DNA from 3 places in the Streptomyces sp. NPDC025651 genome. Region 1 is predicted to be linked to each of the others. Evidence: riboswitches for the same ligand, from Rfam matches in the RefSeq annotation. Region 1 holds a riboswitch; each other region holds the start of a gene.
What was found. Region 1 has a riboswitch for S-adenosylmethionine ahead of ACZ4D5_RS28740 (hypothetical protein). Riboswitches for the same ligand answer to the same signal wherever they lie in the genome.
Positions count from the first base shown of each region.

Region 1 (4,203 bases):
CGCCGACTTCTCCGTCTGCGCCGACCTGAACCTTCGCGTACCGGACGCCGGCGCCTACCTGGCCGACCAGCGCGCCGCCCGCGAGGCCGCGCCCCGCTTCGGCCACTCCCCGAACACCGTCTCGTACGCCAACCTCTGCCAGGGCGTTCCGGCCCCGAGCGCCGAAGCGACCGGGCCGACCGAGGTCGAGACGCCGCTGCTCCTCATCGGCGCCCGTCACGACAACGCCACGCCGATCGACTGGGCGCGCTCGGCCAGGGAACGGCTCGGCGACGCGGCGACGCTCGTCGAGGTCGCGGGCTGGGGCCACGCCGTGAAGATCTTCAACGGCGGCGCGGAGGCGGAGACGGTCGTGCGGTATCTCACGGACCTCGACGTACCGAAGCCGGGGACCGTCGTCGAAGGAGGCACGCCACCAGGAGCCTAGCCCTACGGGCGATGCGCCCTGCGACCGGAGCCGGATCCGCGGCGGATCGGGCGCGTATTAGCGTGGACGGGACAGATCGACCGACAGGATTCCGAGGTGCCCGGCCCATGCCAAGCCGCAGCGAGAGCCGTACCGAACTCATCGAGTCACTCATGGAGCGGTTCCCGCACGTGCCGCGGGAAGCCGTGATCAAGGAGGATCTGCTGCGCGGGGGCATCGCCTTCGACGAGTCGGCGCTCAGCGACAACGAAGGCGGCGACGTCAAGCCGAAGTCGTACTTCATCTTCTCCTTCGACCACGGCACGCTCCCCGAGCTGGGCGCCGCGGCCCTGCGCCGCCCGCCCGAGGAGATCGTCCTCACCGGCGGCCCCTACGAGCTGCGCCGCACCGTCGTCTCGGTCCGCGTCAACCCGGCCTCGCCCTACCGGGTCGCGGCCGACGACAACGGCGTGCTCGGCCTCTACCTGGACGGCGTGCGGATCTCCGACGTGGGCCTGCCGCCGATGCCGGACTACTACCGGCACACGCTGGAGAACGGCAAGTCCGTGATGGAGGTGGCGCCCACCATCCAGTGGGGCTACCTCATCTATCTGACGGTCTTCCGGGTCTGCCAGTACTTCGGCGCCAAGGAGGAGTGCCAGTACTGCGACATCAACCACAACTGGCGCCAGCACAAGGCGGCCGGGCGCCCCTACACCGGTGTGAAGCCGGTGGAGGAGGTACTCGAAGCGCTCGCGATCATCGACAAGTACGACACCAACAAGTCCTCCACCGCCTACACGCTGACCGGCGGCGCCGTCACCTCGAAGGTCGGCGGCAAGGACGAGGCCGACTTCTACGGCCAGTACGCGAAGGCCATCGAGGAGCGCTTCCCCGGCCGCTGGATCGGCAAGGTCGTCGCGCAGGCCCTGCCCAAGGCCGACGTCCAGCGGTTCCACGACTACGGCGTGCGGATCTACCACCCCAACTACGAGGTGTGGGACCCGTATCTCTTCGAGCGGTACTGCCCCGGCAAGGAGCGCTACGTCGGCCGTGACGAGTGGCACCGCCGCATCCTGGACTCCGCCGAGGTGTTCGGCCCGCGCAACGTGATCCCCAACTTCGTCGCGGGCGTGGAGATGGCGGAGCCGTTCGGCTTCAAGACGGTCGACGAGGCCATCGACTCCACCGTCGAGGGGCTGCAGTACTTCATGTCGCGCGGCATCACGCCCCGCTTCACCACCTGGTGCCCGGAGCCCACGACGCCGCTGGGCAAGGCCAATCCGCAGGGCGCCCCGCTGGAGTACCACGTGCGCCTCCTGGAGGCCTACCGGGCCACGATGGAGGCCAACGGCCTGTCCTCGCCGCCCGGTTACGGACCGGCGGGACCCGGCAACGCGGTCTTCTCGGTCAGCTCCTTCATGGACAGCCTGCCCGCGGAGGCGGCCGCTCCGGAGGACGCGATTACTCCGGCGACGCCTCGGTAGGGCCCGTGTTACGGTCGGGGCGGGTCACGAGTTCCAGTGTCAAGCCCCGGCTCGCTGGACGGCACCCCGCTCCGTCGCGGGTGCCCCGGGTGACGACCCGCCCCGCGCGACGTGCGCGGGGAACGGCGGATCACCGGGTCGGCGACACCCGGGGTCCACGACTCCGGAGGCGCTCCATGACGTACCCGAACGCCCTTTGCGACCACGCCACCTGCGCCACCCGTACGCCCGGCCACCAGGTCCACTGGATCCAGGCCCGCGGCAGCGCGAAGGACCCCGGCACGCTCGTCGACGTGCTGCTGTCCTCGCACGACGTACGGGACGACGGCAGCATCGCCCTCCATGTGCTCGGCCCCACCCGGGGCGTGCCCGCCACCCTGTGGACGCACGACCCGGCACGGCTGCGCGCCCTGCTGCGGGAGCACAAGGGCCTCGCCCAGTGGCAGCCCCGCTGGAACCTGCTGCGGCTGCGGCGCGACACCGTCGGCACCACGCTGGTGTGCGTGGCACCCGGGGCGGAGCCCGCGGCCCCGGGCCGCTGACGAAGATCACCGCTTCGTAGGATGACGCCGTGCCGGACGCGGGCGATCCCCGCGGCCGGGCGGCGCGACAGTCAGCCACCCACAGCCGGAGGTCCCCGTGCAGCACCAGCCCGTCACCGTCGTCACCGGCGGCAGCCGCGGTATCGGCGCCGCTGTCAGCGCCCGTCTCGCCGAGGACGGTCACGACGTCGTCATCGGCTACCGCTCGGACGAGGCGGCCGCCGAGCGGGCCGCCGAAGCGGTGCGCGCGGCCGGCCGCCGCTGCGTCACCGTGCAGGTCGACACCGCGGACGAGGCCGACGTCGACCGCCTCTTCGACACCGCCGCGGCCGAGCTCGGCCCGGTCACCGGCCTGGTCAACAACGCCGGGGTGAGCGGCCCCGTCGGCCCGCTCGCCGATGCCGACGCCGAGGGCATGCGCCGGGCCCTGGAAGTGAACGTCCTCGGCTATCTGCTCTGCGCCCGGCGCGCGGTGCGGGACCTCAGGGCGAACGGCGGCGGCGCGATCGTGAACGTCTCGTCCGCCGCCGCGACCCTCGGCTCCCCGGGCGAGTACGTCCACTACGCCGCCGCCAAGGGCGCCGTCGACACGATGACGATCGGGCTGTCCAAGGAGGTCGCGGGCGACGGCATCCGCGTCAACGCCGTTGCCCCCGGCGTGATCTGGACCGAGTTCCACGCCGACCCCGAGCGGCCCGCGAAGCTCGCGTCCGGCATTCCGATGGGGCGCTCGGGCCGGCCCTCGGAGATCGCGGCGGCCGTCTCCTGGCTGCTGTCGGACGACGCCTCGTACACGACGGGAACGGTGCTGAGGGTCGCGGGCGGGCGCTGACGCTCCCAGGGGCGAACCCTCCGCGCCGGGGGCCCCTCGTACGCTTGGCGCATGATCAGTGGAGCGGTCACCCTCGCGGCAGACGTCCTCATCCGGCCCGTCACGCTCGACGACGCCCGGGCGCTCGCGCGTGCCTACCGGCGCAACCGCGCGCACCTGGGCCCCTGGGACCCGGACCGGCCCGAGGCCTTCTTCACCGAGGAGGGCCAAGTCGAGCGGGTCCGGGCGCAGTTGGCGGACGGCCGTGCGGGGCGTTCGGCGCACTGGGTGCTCGACAGCGGGGGTGAGATCGTCGGGCACGCCGCCCTGTCGAACATCGTGCTCGGCCCGGCCCGCAGCGGAAACCTCGGCTACTGGATCGACGCGGAGCACCAGGGCCGCGGCCTCGCGTCCGGCGCGGCGCGGCACGTGTGCGAGGCCGCCGACGCCCAACTCGGCCTGCACCGCGTCGAGGCGGGCACCCTGCTCCACAACACCGCGTCGCAGCGCGTCCTGGCCAAGTGCGGCTTCGAGGAGTACGGGCTCGCGCCGGGCTATCTGTACATCAACGGCGCCTGGCGCGACCACCGGCTCTTCCAGAAGATCCTCAACGACCGTTCGGTGTAGGCGGGTTCGGCCCGGCGAAGCTCCTGCGGGAGCGGCCTCAGACGATGTTCTCCGCGACCTCCGCCTGCTCGCGGTCCGAGCCGTAGGCCCGCGGCGTGCTGTAGGAGCGGCGCGCGACGAACCACCAGACGGTGGCCAGGACGAGTACCACGGCGAGCGCGATCGAGGCGTAGTTCATCGTGCTGACCGTCACCGGCGAGACCTGCGGCAGACAGAACAGCACCGTCACGAACGCCACCCAGAGCACCGCGATCCAGCCGATGGGCCTGCTCCAGCGGCCCAGGTTCCACGGCCCCGGCCGGAAGCGGTCGCCCGCGCGGAGCCGCAGGA
Region 1 is NZ_JBVHLZ010000008.1:493,291-497,493, forward strand. Features, by position in the region: gene ACZ4D5_RS28730 (alpha/beta fold hydrolase) at 1-427, shown strand, start outside; gene ACZ4D5_RS28735 (radical SAM protein) at 535-1,893, shown strand; SAM riboswitch class IV at 1,916-2,025, shown strand; gene ACZ4D5_RS28740 (hypothetical protein) at 2,070-2,435, shown strand; gene ACZ4D5_RS28745 (SDR family oxidoreductase) at 2,533-3,267, shown strand; gene ACZ4D5_RS28750 (GNAT family N-acetyltransferase) at 3,319-3,873, shown strand; gene ACZ4D5_RS28755 (amino acid permease) at 3,911-4,203, opposite strand, start outside.

Region 2 (4,203 bases), on a different contig from region 1:
CGTCGCCCGCGTCTTCGGCCCCCAGAAGGGTGCGACCCCCACACAGGTCGAGGAGCTCGCGGCCGCCCTGGACCACTGGGCGCACGTCCTCACCCGCGACCTGAACGTGCGGACCGACCTCTTCCGCGGCCCCGGCACCGGCGCCTCCGGGGGCCTCGGCGCCGGACTCGCCGCGCTCGGCGCCGCCCTGCTCCCCCGCTTCGACGTGCTGCTCGGCCGGCTCGACCTGGACGCCCGGCTGGCCCGCGCCGACCTCGTGATCACCGCGGAGGGCGCCTTGGACCACCAGACGCCGCGCGGCAAGGTCCCGGCCGAAGTGGCCCGCCGCGCCAAGCTGTTCGACCGCCCGGTCCTGGTGCTCGCGGGCACCATCGGTCACGGCGCCCACCAGGTGCGGGCGGCCGGCGTCGACGCCTACAGCGCGATCCTGCCCGCCCCCGTCTCGCTGACGGAGGCGCTCGGCCGGGGCGGCGAGTTCCTCACCGACGCGACCGAACGGGCCCTGCGGATGATCCAGCTCGGCTCACGGCTGCCGTCGCCGCGCCCTCACGCGGCGGCGGTGTCGGGCACGCAACGCCCGTCCTCGGTGCGGTAGTTCCAGCGCGCGCCGTCCGCCACCAGCTCCTTGACGGCGCGCACGAAACGCTCGACGTGCTCGTCGGGGGTGCCCGCGCCGAAGCTCACGCGGATCGCGTTCAGGGACTTCTCGCCCGGCTCCGCCTCCGGGGCGCCGCACTCGCCGGGCTCGTCGGGCTCGCTGCCCAGCAGGGTGCGCACCAGCGGGTGGGCGCAGAACAGGCCGTCCCGTACGCCGATCCCGTACTCGGCGGAGAGCGCGGCGGCGAAGTGCGAGCTGTTCCAGCCGTCCACCACGAAGGAGATGACGCCCACGCGCGGCGCGTCGTCCCCGAAGAGCGAGAGCACGCGCACCTGCGGCACCTCGGCGAGGCCCTCGCGCACCTTGCCGATCAGGTACTGCTCCCGGGCCACCAGCTCGTCGAAGCCCGCGTCGGTGAGCGCCTTGCATGCGGAGGCGATGGAGTAGACGCCGATCACGTTCGGGGAGCCGGCCTCGTGCCGCGCGGCGCTCTCGTGCCACTCCACGTCCACGCCGCCGTCGGCGCGTCGCGCCACCTTCCGCGAGGCACCGCCGCCCGCGAGGTAGGGCTCGGCGTCGCGCAGCCAGTCGGAACGGCCCGCGAGCACGCCCGAGCCGAAGGGCGCGTACAGCTTGTGCCCGGAGAAGGCGACCCAGTCGACGTCCAACTCGGCGAGGGAGACGGGGTGGTGGGGCGCGAGCTGGGCGGCGTCGAGCACGATGCGGGCACCGTGCGCGTGAGCGGCCGCCGCCAGCTCGCGCACCGGCCAGAGCTCACCGGTGACGTTGGAGGCCCCGGTGACGCAGACCAGCGCGGGACCGTAGGGGTCACGGTCGGCGAGGGCCCGCTCCAGCGTCCGCACCGCCTCCTCGGGGGTGCGCGGCGCGTTCAGGTAGGTCACCCGCGCGTCCCGCCACGGAAGGAGCGAGGCGTGGTGCTCGGTCTCGAAGACGAAGACCTGGCAGTCGGCGGGCAGGGCGGCGGCGAGCAGGTTCAGCGAGTCGGTGGTGGACCGGGTGAAGACGACCTGGTCGTCCTCGCGGCAGCCGAGGAACTCGGCAACAGCCGTGCGGGAGTTCTCGAAGAGGTCGGTGGAGAGCTGCGACAGGTAACCGGCCCCGCGGTGCACGCTGCCGTAGTACGGGGCGTAGGCCGCCACATCGTCCCAGACCCGTTGCAGGGCCGGCGCGCTCGCCGCGTAGTCGAGCGCGGCGTAGCTGACTTCACCACCGGTGACCAGCGGAACGGTGACGTCCCTGCCGAGGACCGGCAGCGGGGCGCAGACGGAGGCGTCGACGGCAACGGCGGAAACAGACATGGCGAACTCCCGTGAGAGGCAGGCGAATTCACCGCGCCGGAGCTGCTCCGAGAGCTGCTTCGACGGCGCGGGACAAGGATGAAAAGGGTGTGCGGAGGCGGGGCGTAGAAGCCCTGTCACATTCGCTGGCTCACGAGACTGCTCCCTTGAGGACCAGGACCCCAGGGTTGCGAGGGGTCCGCGCTTGCCATACGCCTTGCTGCGTACGGCCTGGTCTTCACCCGGGGCACCCCGCCACGGACGGAGGGTTGCCGGACAGCGGGCCGGGGCCGTAGTCGCTGTCACTCATGACCTGTGCAGCATCCTGCCACACGATCTTCGACGCGCAAGGCGCAGTCCAGAATCCGGACTGCGCCCTGCGTCACATCGGTCGGAGCTTTCAGCGGTTGCTGGCCGCCACCCAGCGCTCCAGCGCCTTCTTGGCCGCACCGGAGTCGATGGACTGCGCGGCCCGCGCCATGCCGGCGCCGATCTGCGCCGCGAACGGCTCGTCGGTCGGCTTCAGGGCCACGAGGGCCGCGGCCGCGTTGAGGAGCACCGCGTCCCGCACGGGCCCGGTCTCCCCGTCCAGGAGCCGCAGCGCGACCTCCGCGTTGTACGAGGCGTCCGCGCCGCGCAGCGCGGAGATCGGCACCAGGTCGATGCCGACGTCGCGCGGGTCGAAGGACTCCTCGCGCACCACGCCGTCGCGCACCACCCAGACGCGGGAGGTGCCCGTCGTGGTCAGCTCGTCGAGCCCGTCATCGCCGCGGAAGACCAGGGACGAGTGCCCGCGCTCGGCGAAGACTCCCGCCACGATGGGCGCCATCCGCGGGTCGGCGACCCCGACCGCCTGGGAGCGCACCTTGGCCGGATTGGTGAGCGGACCGAGCAGGTTGAAGACGGTCCTGATCCCCAGCTGACCGCGCGCGGCGCCCGCGTGCCGCAGCGCCGGGTGGAACTTCACCGCGAAGCAGAAGGTGATCCCCGCCTCCTCCGCGACCTCGACGACCCGGTCGAGCGGCAGCTCCAGGTTCACCCCGAGCTTCTCCAGTACGTCGGAGGAGCCCGACGCGCTGGAGGCGGCGCGGTTGCCGTGCTTGACGACCTTCGCTCCCGCGCCCGCGACGACGATCGCGGACATGGTCGAGATGTTGACGGTCTTGGCACCGTCGCCACCGGTCCCGACGATGTCGACGGTCTGGCCCGGCACCTCGATCACATTGGCGTGCTCGTACATCGTGCGGACGAGCCCGGAGATCTCCTCGACGGTCTCGCCCTTGGCGCGCAGCGCGACCACGAAGCCCGCGATCTGCGCGTCGGTCGCCTCGCCCCGCATGATGCGGTCCATGGCCCACGCGGTGTCGTCGGCGCTCTGGTCACGCCCGTCGAGCAGGCCGTTCAGTACGTCGGGCCAGGAACGGCCCGCCGCGGTGTTGCCTCCTGCGGGGGTCACAGCGTTCATAGCCGCTCCTGGGGATTCCTAGACGTATGAAGAATGCACCCCTCGACACGGGGATGGCACCACCCTATCCAGCCCGGGGGACGGCAAAGAGCCCCGTCCATGCAATGGACGGGGCTCTTGCCGTGGCGACCGTGTGGTCAGAGCTCGGTGAGCTTCAGATGATCAGTGGTGGCCGTGGCCGCTCGTGATCTCCTTGTACTCCTCGACGGTGGGCTTGGGGATCTGGTTGTCCTCCCCGTAGTAGCCCTTGGAGAGCTTGGCCCGGAGCTTCTGCGAACCGGACACCTTGCGCTCGACACCGTTCTCGTCGACCGTCGGGCCGATCTCGACCGGCTTGTACTGCTCGTGCGCGGTGAGGGTGTGCAGCTGCTCCTGACTGAGCGGCTCGTGGACCTCGATGAACTCGCCGTGCGGCAGGCGCTTGATGATGCCGGACTCGCGTCCGTGCAGCACCTTGTCCTTGTCGCGCCGCTGCAGACCCAGGCAGATCCGCTTGGTGACGATGAAGGCGATGACCGGTCCGGCGAAGAAGAAGATCCGGACGAACCAGGTGATCGCGTTGATCGACAGGTGGAAGTGCGTGGCCCAGAGGTCGTTTCCACCACCGACGAGCATGATCATGTACGCCGTGATCCACGCGACACCGAAGGCCGTACGGGTCGGGGCGTTGCGCGGGCGGTCCAGGATGTGGTGCTCGCGCTTGTCCCCGGTGACCCAGGACTCGATGAACGGGTAGACCGCGATCGCCGCGAGGACCACCGGGAAGATGATCAGCGGGATGAACACGCCCAGGACCAGCGTGTGGCCCCAGAGGTTGATCTCCCAGCCCGGCATGACACGGA
Region 2 is NZ_JBVHLZ010000001.1:1,244,826-1,249,028, reverse strand. Features, by position in the region: gene ACZ4D5_RS05810 (glycerate kinase family protein) at 1-595, shown strand, start outside; gene ACZ4D5_RS05805 (aminotransferase class V-fold PLP-dependent enzyme) at 547-1,917, opposite strand; SAM riboswitch class IV at 2,093-2,210, opposite strand; gene trpD (anthranilate phosphoribosyltransferase) at 2,297-3,361, opposite strand; gene qcrB (cytochrome bc1 complex cytochrome b subunit) at 3,524-4,203, opposite strand, start outside.
Region 2: it holds a riboswitch for S-adenosylmethionine, as region 1 does, so the genes downstream of both, ACZ4D5_RS05805 (aminotransferase class V-fold PLP-dependent enzyme) here and ACZ4D5_RS28740 (hypothetical protein) in region 1, are expected to answer to the same signal.

Region 3 (4,203 bases), on a different contig from region 1:
CCCGTACCCCTGATGGGATACGGGCCCCTCGCGATGCTTGCGTCGGTGGCCGATCGCGCCGAGCTAGACGGCGAGCTTGACCATGTCCGCCTGCGGACCCTTCTGGCCCTGCGAGATCTCGAACTCGACTCGCTGACCTTCTTCCAGGGTGCGGTAGCCGTCCATCTGGATCGCGCTGTAGTGGACGAAAACATCCGCACCACCGTCGACCGCGATGAAGCCGTACCCCTTCTCCGCGTTGAACCACTTGACGGTGCCCTGAGCCATGCCTAACTCCCCTATTACTGGCCCTTGCACAGGACCGCACTTCGCGGACCCGGGTCAGACCTCACCCCCCATTGGTTGGGGGTGTGCGCCGGAACGCGTCGACCGCCGCTGAATGTATCTGTCCAACTGCCGTCTGCAACAGGTCAATCGGACGAGAATTCTGGGCACGACCGATCGGGAAAATGCGGAGATTCTGCCGGAATTCAGGGCAAGTCGGGCCAGGCAAATGCCGCATAAGGCTCAAATGGGCAGCTCTGTTTGGCTACTTCTTGTCGACTCAGGGCCGACTTCATATATGCGCTCGGCACTAACGGCGAAGCACGCTTCCCAACTGTACCGCGCTCAACCATGCAGAATTGCCCCCTCCGTTTCTCTCGCGGAGGGGGCAATTCAGATAACGCAGGGTACTTGCGAAAACATCAGCCGCCGGCGACGGCGGGAATGATCGAGACGCCCGCGCCGTCCGGCGTCGCGGTCTCCAGGCCCTGCTCGAAGCGGACGTCGTCGTCGTTCACGTACACGTTCACGAAGCGGCGCAGCTTGCCCTGGTCGTCCAGGACGCGGGCGGCGATGCCGGTGTGGTTCTTCTCCAGGTCGGCGATGACCTCCCCGAGGGTGGCCCCCTCGGCGACGACCTCGGCCTGACCGCCGGTGTAGGTGCGGAGGATGGTGGGGATACGGACGTTGACGCTCATGGGGTTCACCTCTGAAGTACGGGGCGGGAGTGTGCCCCTGGAAGGGGCGCGGGGAACTGCGCGAGGACGGACCACGACCGCACGTCGGCAACGGCGATCAGGCCCTGCGGCGCCTAGCCGGCCAGCCCCGCGGAGCGGAACGCCTCAAGGCTGGGCTTGATCGTGGCGGTGGCCTGCGAAGTCTCGGCGACGGCGTCCAGCGTCTTCAGGCCGTCCCCGGTGTTCAGCACGACCGTCGTGAGGGACGGGTCGATCAGCCCCGCCTCGACCAGCTTCTTCGTGACGCCCACCGTCACACCGCCCGCGGTCTCCGCGAAGATCCCCTCGGTCCGCGCGAGAAGCTTGATGGCATCGACGACCTGCTCGTCGTTCACGTCCTCCACCGCACCACCCGTGCGACGCGCGATGTCGAGGACGTACGGCCCGTCGGCAGGGTTGCCGATCGCCAGCGACTTGGCGATGGTGTTCGGCTTCTGCGGGCGCACGACATCGTGCCCCGCCTTGAACGCGGCCGACACCGGCGAGCAGCCCTCCGCCTGCGCACCGAAGATCTTGTACGGCTTGTCCTCGACGAGGCCGAGCGCGATCAGCTCCTTCAGCCCCTTGTCGATCTTCGTGAGCTGCGAGCCGGAGGCGATGGGGATCACGAGCTGATCCGGCAGGACCCACCCCAGCTGCTCGCAGATCTCGTACGCGAGGGTCTTGGAGCCCTCGCCGTAGTACGGCCGCAGGTTCACGTTCACGAAGCCCCAGCCCTCGCCCAGCGGGTCGCCGATGAGCTCGGAGCAGAAGCGGTTCACGTCGTCGTAGTTGCCCTCGATGCCGACGAGCTCGCCGCCGTAGACCGCGGCCATGACGACCTTGCCCTGCTCCAGGTCGTGCGGGATGAACACGCAGGACCGGAAGCCGGCGCGGGCCGCGGCGGCACCGACGGCGCCCGCGAGGTTGCCGGTGGAGGAGCAGGACAGGGTGGTGAAGCCGAAGGCACGCGCGGCTTCCAGCGCCTGCGCCACGACGCGGTCCTTGAAGGAGTGCGTGGGGTTGCCCGAGTCGTCCTTGACGAACAACTTGCCCTGCTCGACGCCGAGTTCACGGGCGAGGTTGTCGGCCTTGACGAGCTTGGTCCAGCCGGGGTTGAGGTTCGGCTTGTCGGCCACGTCGGCGGGGACGGGGAGCAGCGGGGCGTAGCGCCAGATGTTGGCGGGGCCCGCCTCGATCCGCTTGCGCAGGGCCTCCGGGTCGCCGAGGGGAAGGTCGTACGCGACTTCGAGGGGGCCGAAACACTCGGCACAGGCGAAGATCGGTCCGAGCGGGAACCTGGTGCCGCACTCCCGGCAGGAGAGTCCCGATGCGGGGCCCAGGTCTACGGGGGTGGTGGTGCTTTCGGTGGCGACAGTCTGCACAGCCATGGAGGCGAGGCCCTTTCTCCTCATCTTCCTCGCGACGCATCTCGCCGCGAGACGGAATTGGCACCTTCCCTAGCCGGGAGCCTCGCGGCGCTGACTGCGCACGAGACCGGCTGGAGGGTTGCCGGGGCTTCAACGGGCCGTATCCCTCTGCCCCTCTGGATGAGCGGTATTCGATTGTGGGTTTCAGTTGTTGATCTCAACGCGGCGGCGACCCCGACATGCGATGGTCACCGGCGTTGTTCAAGACTGTAACCGAAGCCCTGGACCCTTGAGATAGTCGTCCGAACCGCGAGATGGATCACATACGGGAGGACCCTGACCGTGCTGGAAGAGGTCGAGTGCTGGCTGAGCAGGCGTTCCTGGTCCGTCACCGACCGTCCACTGGAGCGCCTCGTCGCCGCCAAGCGCGCGTCCGGCACCTCGGTGAGCGTCGTGCTGCCCGCCCTTGACGAGGAGGGGACGGTCGGCGAGATCGTCTCCGTGATCCGCGGCGAGCTGGTCGAGAAGGCCCCGCTGGTCGACGAGCTCGTGGTGATCGACTCCGGCTCCCGGGACCGCACGGCGGAGGTCGCGGCGGCCGCGGGCGCCAAGGTCGTCCACCGGGACGAGATCCTGCCGCGCATCACGCCCGTCCCCGGCAAGGGTGAAGTTCTGTGGCGCTCGCTGCTCGTCACGAGCGGTGACGTCGTGGCGTTCGTCGACGCGGACCTGAAGGAGTTCTCCGCGGACTTCGTCTCGGGGATCGTGGGCCCGCTGCTCACCGACCCGGACGTGGACTTCGTGAAGGCGATGTACGACCGGCCGCTGGGTGAGGCGGTGGGCCAGGGCGGCCGTGTGACCGAGCTGATGGCGCGCCCGCTCCTGAACATGCACTGGCCCCGACTGGCGGGCTTCGTCCAGCCGTTGGGCGGCGAGTACGCGGCCCGCAGGTCGCTCCTTGAGCGGCTGCCGTTCCCGGTGGGGTACGGCGTGGAGCTCGGCCTGCTCGTGGACGCGCTGCACACGGTCGGCCTGGACGCCCTCGCGCAGGTGGACGTGGGCGTGCGCAGGCACCGGCACCAGGACGGGCAGGCGCTCGGGCGGATGGCGGCGGCGATCTACCGGACGGCGCAGCTGCGCCTGGCGCGTGGCCATCTCGTACGCCCCGAGCTCACCCAGTTCGAACGCGGCGAGCACGGATTCGAACCGAGGACGTATGCGATCGACACGGAGGAGCGGCCCCCTATGACCGATATCTCCGAGTATGCACACCGTCGCGTGGCGTAACCGCCCACGATCATGCGCTTTGCCTACATTGCCCATTCATGTGGGTCAGACATGCAAGGAAAGCCATGCGGCGGGCGGCGGCACTGACGCTCGCCACCGCCACCGTCGCGGCCGGGGTGCTCACCGCGACCGCGACGCCCGCCGCCGCGGAGGTCGTCGAGCCCTTCGCCAAGCGCTACGACGAATCGCTGTACGGCGACTTCAAGACCATCGGGAACACGGTCCTCGACTGCCCGACGAGCCCCGCCGACGTGGCCGCCGCCTGCAAGGAGACCCAACAGGCCAAGGGCACCAAGAACAACAACAACTTCGTCGAGCGCCGCATCGACGTGGCCGGGATGACCGGCACCTTCGACTCCAGCACCGGCCAGGTGACCATCCCGCCCGGCGCGAAGGTCGACTACGCGCGGCTGTTCTGGGGCGGCAACGCGGGCACGCACCGCTTCGGCAGGACGGTCCGCGACATCTGCGACCTCAACCGCGACGGCAACCTCCCCGTCGACCCGGCCCCCGGCGACCCGCTCACCACCCGCCCGGTCATCCGGGTCGGCGGCGGCGCCCAGTCC
Region 3 is NZ_JBVHLZ010000012.1:104,588-108,790, forward strand. Features, by position in the region: gene ACZ4D5_RS34755 (cold-shock protein) at 64-267, opposite strand; gene ACZ4D5_RS34760 (ubiquitin-like small modifier protein 1) at 687-962, opposite strand; gene thrC (threonine synthase) at 1,076-2,371, opposite strand; SAM riboswitch class I at 2,389-2,537, opposite strand; gene ACZ4D5_RS34770 (glucosyl-3-phosphoglycerate synthase) at 2,693-3,637, shown strand; gene ACZ4D5_RS34775 (DUF7927 domain-containing protein) at 3,703-4,203, shown strand, end outside.
Region 3: it holds a riboswitch for S-adenosylmethionine, as region 1 does, so the genes downstream of both, thrC (threonine synthase) here and ACZ4D5_RS28740 (hypothetical protein) in region 1, are expected to answer to the same signal.